DNA from 2 places in the Neobacillus sp. plas4 genome. Region 2 is predicted to be linked to the other one. Evidence: riboswitches for the same ligand, from Rfam matches in the RefSeq annotation. Region 2 holds a riboswitch; the other holds the start of a gene.
What was found. A riboswitch is a leader RNA that binds a small molecule or an ion and turns the genes downstream of it on or off. The one in region 2 is predicted to bind S-adenosylmethionine.

Region 1 (4,433 bases), 320 kb from region 2:
ATACGATTAAGTAACCCCAAGAAAGGAGAGTGTGCCATGAGTGTGTTGGATCGCAGTCCTTTTTTATATTTATCCTGTATCATCGCTGGTTTCGCTTTATTAAGAGTACCGCTTACAGGGTTTCTTGCACCGCTAAGTCCGTTAGTGGTTCTCATTGGTGTCTTAGCTATCCTTTTATTCTCTTTGGTTCTTATCATTCATGGGGTGCTGCGTTTAGCAAAAAGAAGATAGTTTTAGAAAGAGAGCGATTTTCCGCTCTCTTTTTCATTAATAGTTAAGTAATTTCTTTTTCTTTTTTTAAAAAAGGAAGTTTTGTTTCTGATACGATGATGGCAACAAGTATGAGGATCGCACCAAGCACCATTTTTGTCGTCATCGCTTCATCTAAAATCGCAACCGAAAATACCATACCCCAGAAGGATTCAGTCGAAAGAATAATTGCAGCCTTCGTTTCTGTGATCATTTTCTGTGCAACAGTTTGTAATAAATACGCAATCGTTGTGGAAAAGACACCGAGATATACAATTGAGAATACACCTTCTTTTTGAAAAGCAAAAGAGGTTTCTCCTTTGAAAAGAACAACAATGATTCCGATAGCTGCAGCGGTAATCATTTGGATAAGTGTCAATAGGACAGGATCCGAATCTTTTACATATTTGGCCGTATAGAATATATGAAAGGCAAATCCAAAAGCGCAGCCTAGTGTCAGTAAATCCCCGATATTAACCCCAGCGGAAAGCTTCAGTGATAATAACCCAACACCCAGCATTGCTAAAACGGCGCCCATTAGTTCATACATATCGATTTTTCGCTTATACATAACAAATGCGATAAACGGAACAATCACGACATTCACAGCCGTTAAGAAGGCATTTTTGGAAGGAGTCGTATATTGAAGTCCCACGGTTTGAAGTGCGAAGGCTACATATAAAAAGACTCCAATAATAGCACCTTGGATCAAGGTGGCTTTATTAATATTTTTCAATCTTTTATGAAAGATCACGCTTAAAATGATGGCACCAATCATAAATCTTATCGCCAAAATTTGATAAGGGGTAAAATGGTCCAAAGCTATCGCACTGGCAACAAATCCACTTCCCCATATGATCGCAGTAACCGTAAGGGCCAATTCTCCCATATATTTTTGCATGTAATCACGTCCCAGTTACACCTGTAGTCAATAGGATTATTATAGTTATAGTTTTACGAATGGTAAATACTTTCATTGTTTGTTTTATAAAAACTAACTATCAACATATACTTTTTTAAAATTTTAAAATATCAATTTACCTAAAAATAAAAATTATTTTAATAAAACAGTTGACATATATATCTATTAGGAGTAAATTAATACACATATTAAAAAACGAATATATTATGAAACACCTTCTTATCAAGAGAGGTTGAGGGACTGGCCCTATGACACCTCGGCAGCAGATCCAATTGGATACTGTGCCAAATCCAGCAAGTATGACTTGATAGATAAGAAGAGGCCTGATGAATTTATCAATTCGCCCTCTTCTATTTCTAGAAGAGGGTTTTATTTTTAACTGAATAATAATTTTTCTTATCAAGAGAGGTTGAGGGACTGGCCCTATGACACCTCGGCAGCGGAACCTATATGGTGACTGTGCCAAATCCAGCAAGTGTGACTTGATAGATAAGAAGAGCTGCTAGCTTTGCTTTGCATTGGCATGCCCTCTTCTTATTTCCAAGAAGAGGGTTTTTTATATTCTAACAAAGGAGAGGTAAACCATGATCGAATTTCAAAATCTTCAAAAGGTTTATGAAAGTGGCGGCCAGCAGGTTGCTGCGTTGAATGGAATTGATTTGAAAATAAATAAGGGCGAGATTTTCGGAGTGATCGGATTCAGCGGTGCAGGTAAAAGCTCTCTGATCCGCTGTGTAAACCTATTAGAGCGTCCCACATCCGGTAAGGTTATTGTTGATGGTCATGACCTCACCTCTCTATCCGTGAAAGAAGTTCGTGTGATTAAGAAAAATATCGGGATGATCTTTCAGCATTTTAATCTATTAAACTCAAAAACAGTTTTTGCAAACGTGGCAATGCCACTCACGCTAGCCAAACTTCCTAAGGAGGCGATTAAAAAACGCGTTCAGGAATTACTAGAATTTGTTGGATTAGCTGACAAAGCCGACAATTATCCAGACCAGCTTTCAGGAGGACAAAAGCAGCGTGTCGGAATCGCCAGAGCATTGGCAACTCAGCCATCGATCCTGCTCTGTGATGAGGCAACCTCTGCTCTTGATCCGCAAACAACCAGCTCAATCTTGCAGTTGCTGAAGAAGGTCAATAAAGAGTACAACATTACGATTTTAATTATTACGCACGAGATGGCAGTGATTAGAGAAATCTGTGACCGAGTTGCTGTAATCGAAGCTGGGAAAATCATTGAAGAAGGCTCAGTGTTTGATGTCTTTTCTGCACCGAAAACACCGACAGCAAAGAATTTTGTCAGCACGGTCATGAATGACCAGCTGCCTGATTCCATAAAGGAAATTATCCAAAAGCACGATGGAATGCAGAGAGTTTTCCGAATTAATTTTGTCGGCAGTACGGCAGGTCAGCCATTATTATCAGAACTGGCTAAACAGTTTGATATTCATATCAATGTCTTGTTCGGCAATATTACCGAACTTCAAGGAACTCCATTCGGAAACCTAATTGTTGAGTTTATCGGTTCTGACAAAGAAGTCATCCGTGCGTTAACGTATATCAACCAGAAGAATATCAGCATAAAGGAAGTGGCAGCACATGCTAGTTAATTCAGAGCAAATCATTTCAGCCTTAATTGAAACCGTTCAAATGGTAGCCTTCTCGCTCTTGTTCTCTACTATTCTTGGTTTGCCGCTGGGGATTTTACTAGTGGTAACACGGAAAGGCCATCTGCTTCAAAATTTGCCGTTCTTTACCGTCTTGAATGGAATCATAAATATTTTCCGTTCTGTACCGTTCATTATTTTACTAGTAGCGATGATTCCAGTCACAAGGCTGATTGTCGGTACATCGATTGGAACAGCGGCAGCAGTAGTCCCGCTTGTATTCTATTGCGGTCCCTATATTGCAAGATTGGTAGAAAATTCATTGTTAGAAGTGGATCCAGGCGTCATTGAAGCAGCAGAGGCAATGGGGGCAACGCCAGGGCAAATCATTTTCAAATTTCTCATTCCTGAAGCACTTAGTTCACTTGTTTTAGCCCTTACGATTGCCACCATCGGTTTAGTAGGAGCCTCGGCGATGGCGGGTGCTGTCGGAGGCGGCGGGATTGGAGATTTAGCCATTACTTATGGCTACCAGCGTTTTGACACCGTCACAATGATTATTACCGTATTAATTCTGATTGTAATGGTTCAAGGCCTGCAGTCATTAGGAAATATAGCAGCAAAAAAAATCAGACGAAGATAACTTAGGAGGAAATCAACATGAAAAAACTTATACTATCAATTATTGTACTTGCATTGGTTATCATTGGCGCAGGCTGCGCTGAAAAATCAACAGAAGGAAAAGAATCAAAAACCGTTAAACTTGGAGTTAGCGGAACCGATACACGTATTTGGGATTTTGTAGCGAAAAAGGCTGAAAAAGAAGGAATCAATATCGAAATCGTTCCATTCTCCGATTACGTTGCTCCGAATACAGCTCTAGCCGAAGGCGAACTGGATCTAAATTCATTCCAAACCGTTGCTTATTTTGATGTTTTTATTAAAGAACACAAACTGGACCTAGTGCCTATCGCGACAACTGTTCTTGCACCAATGGGAATTTACTCTGAAAAATACAAAGATGTGAAAGACATTCCGGATGGAGCAAAGATTGCCCTTCCAAACGATGCGTCCAATCAAGGCCGTGCATTACTACTTCTTCAAGAAGCTGGGCTCATCAAATTACCTAAAGATTTTGATGCAAATGGTGATCTTAATCAAATTAAAGATAACCCGAAAAAAATTGAATTTATCCCAATGGTACCAGCACAAACACCAAGAGCATTGCCAGACGTTGCCGCTTCTTTAATCAATAATGGAATTGCGAACGATGCAGGTCTTAGCCCATTAGAAGATGCGGTTTTCCATGAAAGTGAAACAGCAACACCTTACCTTAATATCATTGCGGTCCAAGGGAAAGACAAAGACAACAAAACATATAAGAGAATAGCAGAACTTTACCAATCTGAAGATACAGCAGAATTTATTAACCAAGAGTACAAAGGCAATATGATCCCAACATTCGTACCATTAAACAACATAGGATGGTAATTTTCATGGAGGTTTTTGCTCACAGCAAAAACCTCCATACATAGGAGGCAGAGGACGATGACAATAAAAACAGTAACTTCATTAAAAGAAGCGATTATTCAAAATATAGAGGATAATAAAGAGCTTTATCTTTCAACAAGCCATCAAATCCATGAAAA
Region 2 (4,433 bases):
AGAAGGAGATTTTAAGATGACAACAACTAATTTACAGCAAGGGTATATCGGTACATATACAAAAGGAGACAGTAAGGGAATCTATCGTTTCACATTAAATAGTGCTGAAGGAAGAATTACAGATATTCAGGCTGTAGCAGCCCTTGAAAATCCGACATATCTATCCTTGTCCCATGATAAAAAACATTTATATTCTGTAGTTAAAGATGGTCCAGCTGGCGGTCTTGCTGCTTATTCGATAAGTGAAGACGGAGATCTTATGCCTATTAATCGTCAATTATCAGAGGGTTCTTCTCCTTGTCATGTAAGTATTGATAGTAATCAGCAGTTTGTATTCAGTGCAAATTATCATAAAGGAACAGTTGAATCATTTTTGCTTAATCCTGAAGATGGTTCGATACAGCCAGCTGCTTCTATAATGCAGCATGAAGGGTCTGGACCCGACCCAAGACAGGAAAAGCCACATGTGCATTATGCCGGGTTAACCCCTGATGAAAAGTATCTAGCTGCAGTGGATTTAGGGACTGATTCTCTTACCACATATGAAGTGGCAACAGATGGAAAGCTTACAAAAGCACATCTTCTTCCATTGAAGGCTGGTAGTGGACCTCGTCACCTAACTTTTCATCCAAATGGAATACTTGCGTATCTAATGACTGAATTTAGTTCAGAGGTAATTGTTTTACGCTATCATCCGGAAAATGGTCATTTTACAGAAGTACAATATATTTCTACTCTTCCCGAAGACTTTAATGAAAATAATCAAGGAAGTGCTATTCATATTTCGGCGGACGGACGCTTCGTTTATGCAGGAAATCGTGGTCACAATAGTATTGCTGTCTTTCATGTTGAAGAAACAGGCGAACTAAGTTTCTTAGAACACACTTCCACTGAAGGAGATTGGCCAAGGGATTTCGAAATTGACCCGAGCGGTAAATATATTGTTGCTTCAAATCAAGAATCCAGTAATTTAGTGCTGTTTGCAAGAGATGAAAATACTGGAAAATTAACTCTGCTTCAATCAGATATTACAGTGCCATACCCGGTTTGTGTTAAGTTTTTAGGAAATTAAACTTAACTTAAATAAAGGATGTGTCTTCGGTGGATTTCATTCATAGTCAGGAATCCTTAACGACAATACAGTGGATTTTACGTGCAATTGTTGCCTATTTCTTTTTAATTATTGTTGCAAAAGCGATGGGACAGCGTTCGATTGCAAAATTAAGATTAATTGATTTCGCTATGGCACTTTTAATCGGAAACATTATTGCCCACCCATTGTCTGATCCACATCATGGACTAAAAGGTTCTATTACGACAACAGTGGTATTGGTAGTTCTGTACATTGGCAGTGTGTATTCTATGTTAAAATGGCCGCGAATTAGAAACTTAATTACTCCTCCACCCATTACACTTATTAAAGATGGAGAGATTATTTCCAATGGGTTGAATAAAGCGAGAATTTCAATTGATATATTATTAGAAGAATTAAGGGAAAAAAAAGTAGAGGATGTTAAAAAAGTTGCATTAGCATTGTGGGAAGCTGATGGAAAAGTTTCTGTGTTTTTGGATCCAAAATATGAGGCCATTACTCCATCAACCTATAACTTGGATACCGAACCCTTTGATTTACCTAAAACGATTGTTAAAGAAGGCAGGATTAATTTTCAGGAATTGGCACAAATCAACAGGAAAGAGGATTGGCTTATTTCCACTCTGAAAAATCAGCACCAAACTAACCTTACCAATGTCTTGCTGGCAACCATCGACCGAAATAATATCTTAAAGGTTTTTTTATACAAATAGCTATTACTGAAAATATTAATTGACACTTCTGCTTTAGTGTAGTAAATTTTATAAAAAGTCAAAATATTATACTATACTTTCTTATCAAGAGAGGCTGAGGGAATGGCCCTATGAAGTCTCAGCAACCTTCAATGTTTTTTTCATTGAAAAGGTGCTAAGTCCATCAAGTTATTTGTAACTTGTGAGATAAGAAGAATGACCTATGCAAATATGCATCCAAAAGTCTTCTTCTTATAAGAAGGCTTTTTTTATTATTCATTTATAGGAGTGGTTGACTATGTATAAAATTGATACAAAGCTTGCGCAATTAGGAAATCGCAGTGAAACTGCAACAGGAACGGTTAATCCTCCCGTTTATTTCTCAACAGCCTACCGCCATGAAGGGATTGGGCAATCAAGCGGATTTGATTACTCACGTACGGGTAATCCTACTCGTCAGCTGCTTGAAAAGGCGATTGCCAACCTTGAAGGTGCAGACCAAGGCTTTGCATGCAGTTCGGGAATGGCAGCGATATTTACTATTCTCTCACTTTTCGAGTCTGGGGACGAATGGATTGTGAGTGAAGATTTATACGGAGGTACTTATCGTTTATTAGAACAAGGCTTTAAAAAATGGGGACTCCAGACGCAATATGTTAATACATGTAGTCCAGAAGAAATTGAGAGAAAGATTACCCCGCAAACAAAAGCGATCTTTCTTGAAACACCCACGAACCCACTCATGCAGCAGTCTGACATTGCTGCTGTTTCAAAAATAGCAAAAAAGCACGGAATTATTCTGATTGTTGATAACACATTCTATACACCGCTTCTTCAACAGCCAATCTTGCTTGGTGCTGATATTGTCATTCATAGTGCGACTAAATACTTAGGCGGCCATAATGATGTCCTTGCAGGTCTGATTGTTGCGAAAGGAAAAGAAATTTGTGAGGCATTGGCTTTTCATCATAATGGAGCGGGCGGAGTCCTTAGTCCTTTTGATTCCTGGCTGGTAATGCGCGGAATGAAAACTTTATCACTAAGAATGCAACGACATGAAAGCAATGCGAAGGCCATTGTTGAATACCTCTCAACCCATGATGGTATTACAGATGTGCTGTATCCAGGGAAAGGAGGAATGGTTTCCTTCCGCTTACAAGATGAAGCTTGGGTGAATCCATTCCTTCAAAGTCTTTCTCTCATTACATTTGCAGAAAGCCTTGGCGGCACAGAAAGCTTTATTACGTATCCAGCAACACAAACTCATGCGGATATTCCATTAGAAGTTCGAATTCAATCAGGTGTCTGTAATCGACTATTAAGATTTTCAGTGGGTCTTGAAGATCCAACAGACATCATTCAAGATCTTGAACAGGCATTAGCAAAATTAAAAGAAGGAGTGATTGGATAATGAGTTCTGAAAATTATAGTTTTGAAACAAAGCTCCTTCATAATCAGCATAAAGTTGACCCAGCCACTGGGGCAGTCAGTGTGCCAATCCAACATGCGTCTACATTCCATCAATTTGATTTAGATAATTACGGAAAATACGACTACGCTAGAAGTGGAAATCCAACACGAGAAGCGCTAGAGGTTGTAATCGCGGAATTAGAGGGCGGAACAAGAGGCTTTGCTTTCTCATCAGGAATGGCGGCTATTTCGACAGCCTTCCTCCTTCTGTCTGCTGGAGATCATATTGTCATTACCGATGATGTGTATGGCGGTACCTATCGAATGGTCACCCAGGTACTAACTCGATTCGGGATTGAACATACATTTGTCGATATGACAGATCTTAATCAAGTAAAAAATGCAATCAAGCCTAACACCAAAGCATTTTATGTTGAAACACCATCAAATCCCTTATTAAAGGTTACAGATATTGCAGCCATTACAGCTATAGCAAAAGAGATAAATGCAATTACCTATGTAGATAACACGTTCTTAACCCCTGAGTACCAAAGACCTTTAGAGCTTGGGGCAGATGTAGTTCTTCACAGTGCAACGAAGTTTTTATCCGGTCATAGTGATGTGGTTGCAGGTCTTGCGGTAGTAAAAGATGAGGAATTGGGTAAGAAACTGTATTCTTTACAAAATTCCTTTGGTGCTATACTAGGAGTTCAGGATGCATGGCTGGTTCTTAGAGGAATCAAAACGCTCCATGTCAGACTTGAGCAATCACAAAAATCAGCTATCAAACTAGCAGAATTTTTAGAGACTCACCCTTTAATTGAAAAAGTTTATTATCCTGGTCTGGAAAATCATCCTCAGTACACCCTGCAAAAGAGTCAAGCGGGCGGTCCAGGGGCGGTTTTATCCTTTGAATTTATGGATGAACAAGCACTTCAAGTCTTTCTTTCCAACGTAAAAATACCTGTATTTGCAGTAAGCCTTGGAGCAGTTGAATCCATTCTTTCCTACCCTGCGAAAATGTCACATGCTGCAATGTCGCAAGAGGAAAGAGAAAAACGAGGAATTAAAAATAGCCTGATTCGGTTATCCGTTGGCTTGGAAAATCCGGAAGATCTTATAAAGGATTTCTCACAAGCGTTAGAACAGGTAAACCAAAAACTATTGGCCTTGCAACAAGGAGATTAATAATGACCTTATTAGATAAATTAAAAAATCAAATTTTAATAGGTGACGGT

Region 1: another riboswitch for S-adenosylmethionine. It lies ahead of AC2TFD_RS26155 (methionine ABC transporter ATP-binding protein); the one in region 2 lies ahead of AC2TFD_RS24600 (methionine biosynthesis PLP-dependent protein).

Annotation. Positions count from the first base shown of each region.
Region 1 covers NZ_CM170152.1:5,180,557-5,184,989, forward strand. Annotated here, with positions in the region: gene AC2TFD_RS26145 (hypothetical protein) at 37-231, shown strand; gene AC2TFD_RS26150 (DMT family transporter) at 275-1,150, opposite strand; SAM riboswitch class I at 1,388-1,489, shown strand; SAM riboswitch class I at 1,565-1,667, shown strand; gene AC2TFD_RS26155 (methionine ABC transporter ATP-binding protein) at 1,756-2,787, shown strand; gene AC2TFD_RS26160 (methionine ABC transporter permease) at 2,777-3,427, shown strand; gene AC2TFD_RS26165 (MetQ/NlpA family ABC transporter substrate-binding protein) at 3,445-4,275, shown strand; gene AC2TFD_RS26170 (M20 family metallopeptidase) at 4,333-4,433, shown strand, end outside.
Region 2 covers NZ_CM170152.1:4,859,736-4,864,168, forward strand. Annotated here, with positions in the region: gene AC2TFD_RS24590 (lactonase family protein) at 17-1,072, shown strand; gene AC2TFD_RS24595 (DUF421 domain-containing protein) at 1,102-1,806, shown strand; SAM riboswitch class I at 1,885-1,999, shown strand; gene AC2TFD_RS24600 (methionine biosynthesis PLP-dependent protein) at 2,084-3,196, shown strand; gene metC (cystathionine beta-lyase) at 3,196-4,383, shown strand; gene AC2TFD_RS24610 (bifunctional homocysteine S-methyltransferase/methylenetetrahydrofolate reductase) at 4,386-4,433, shown strand, end outside.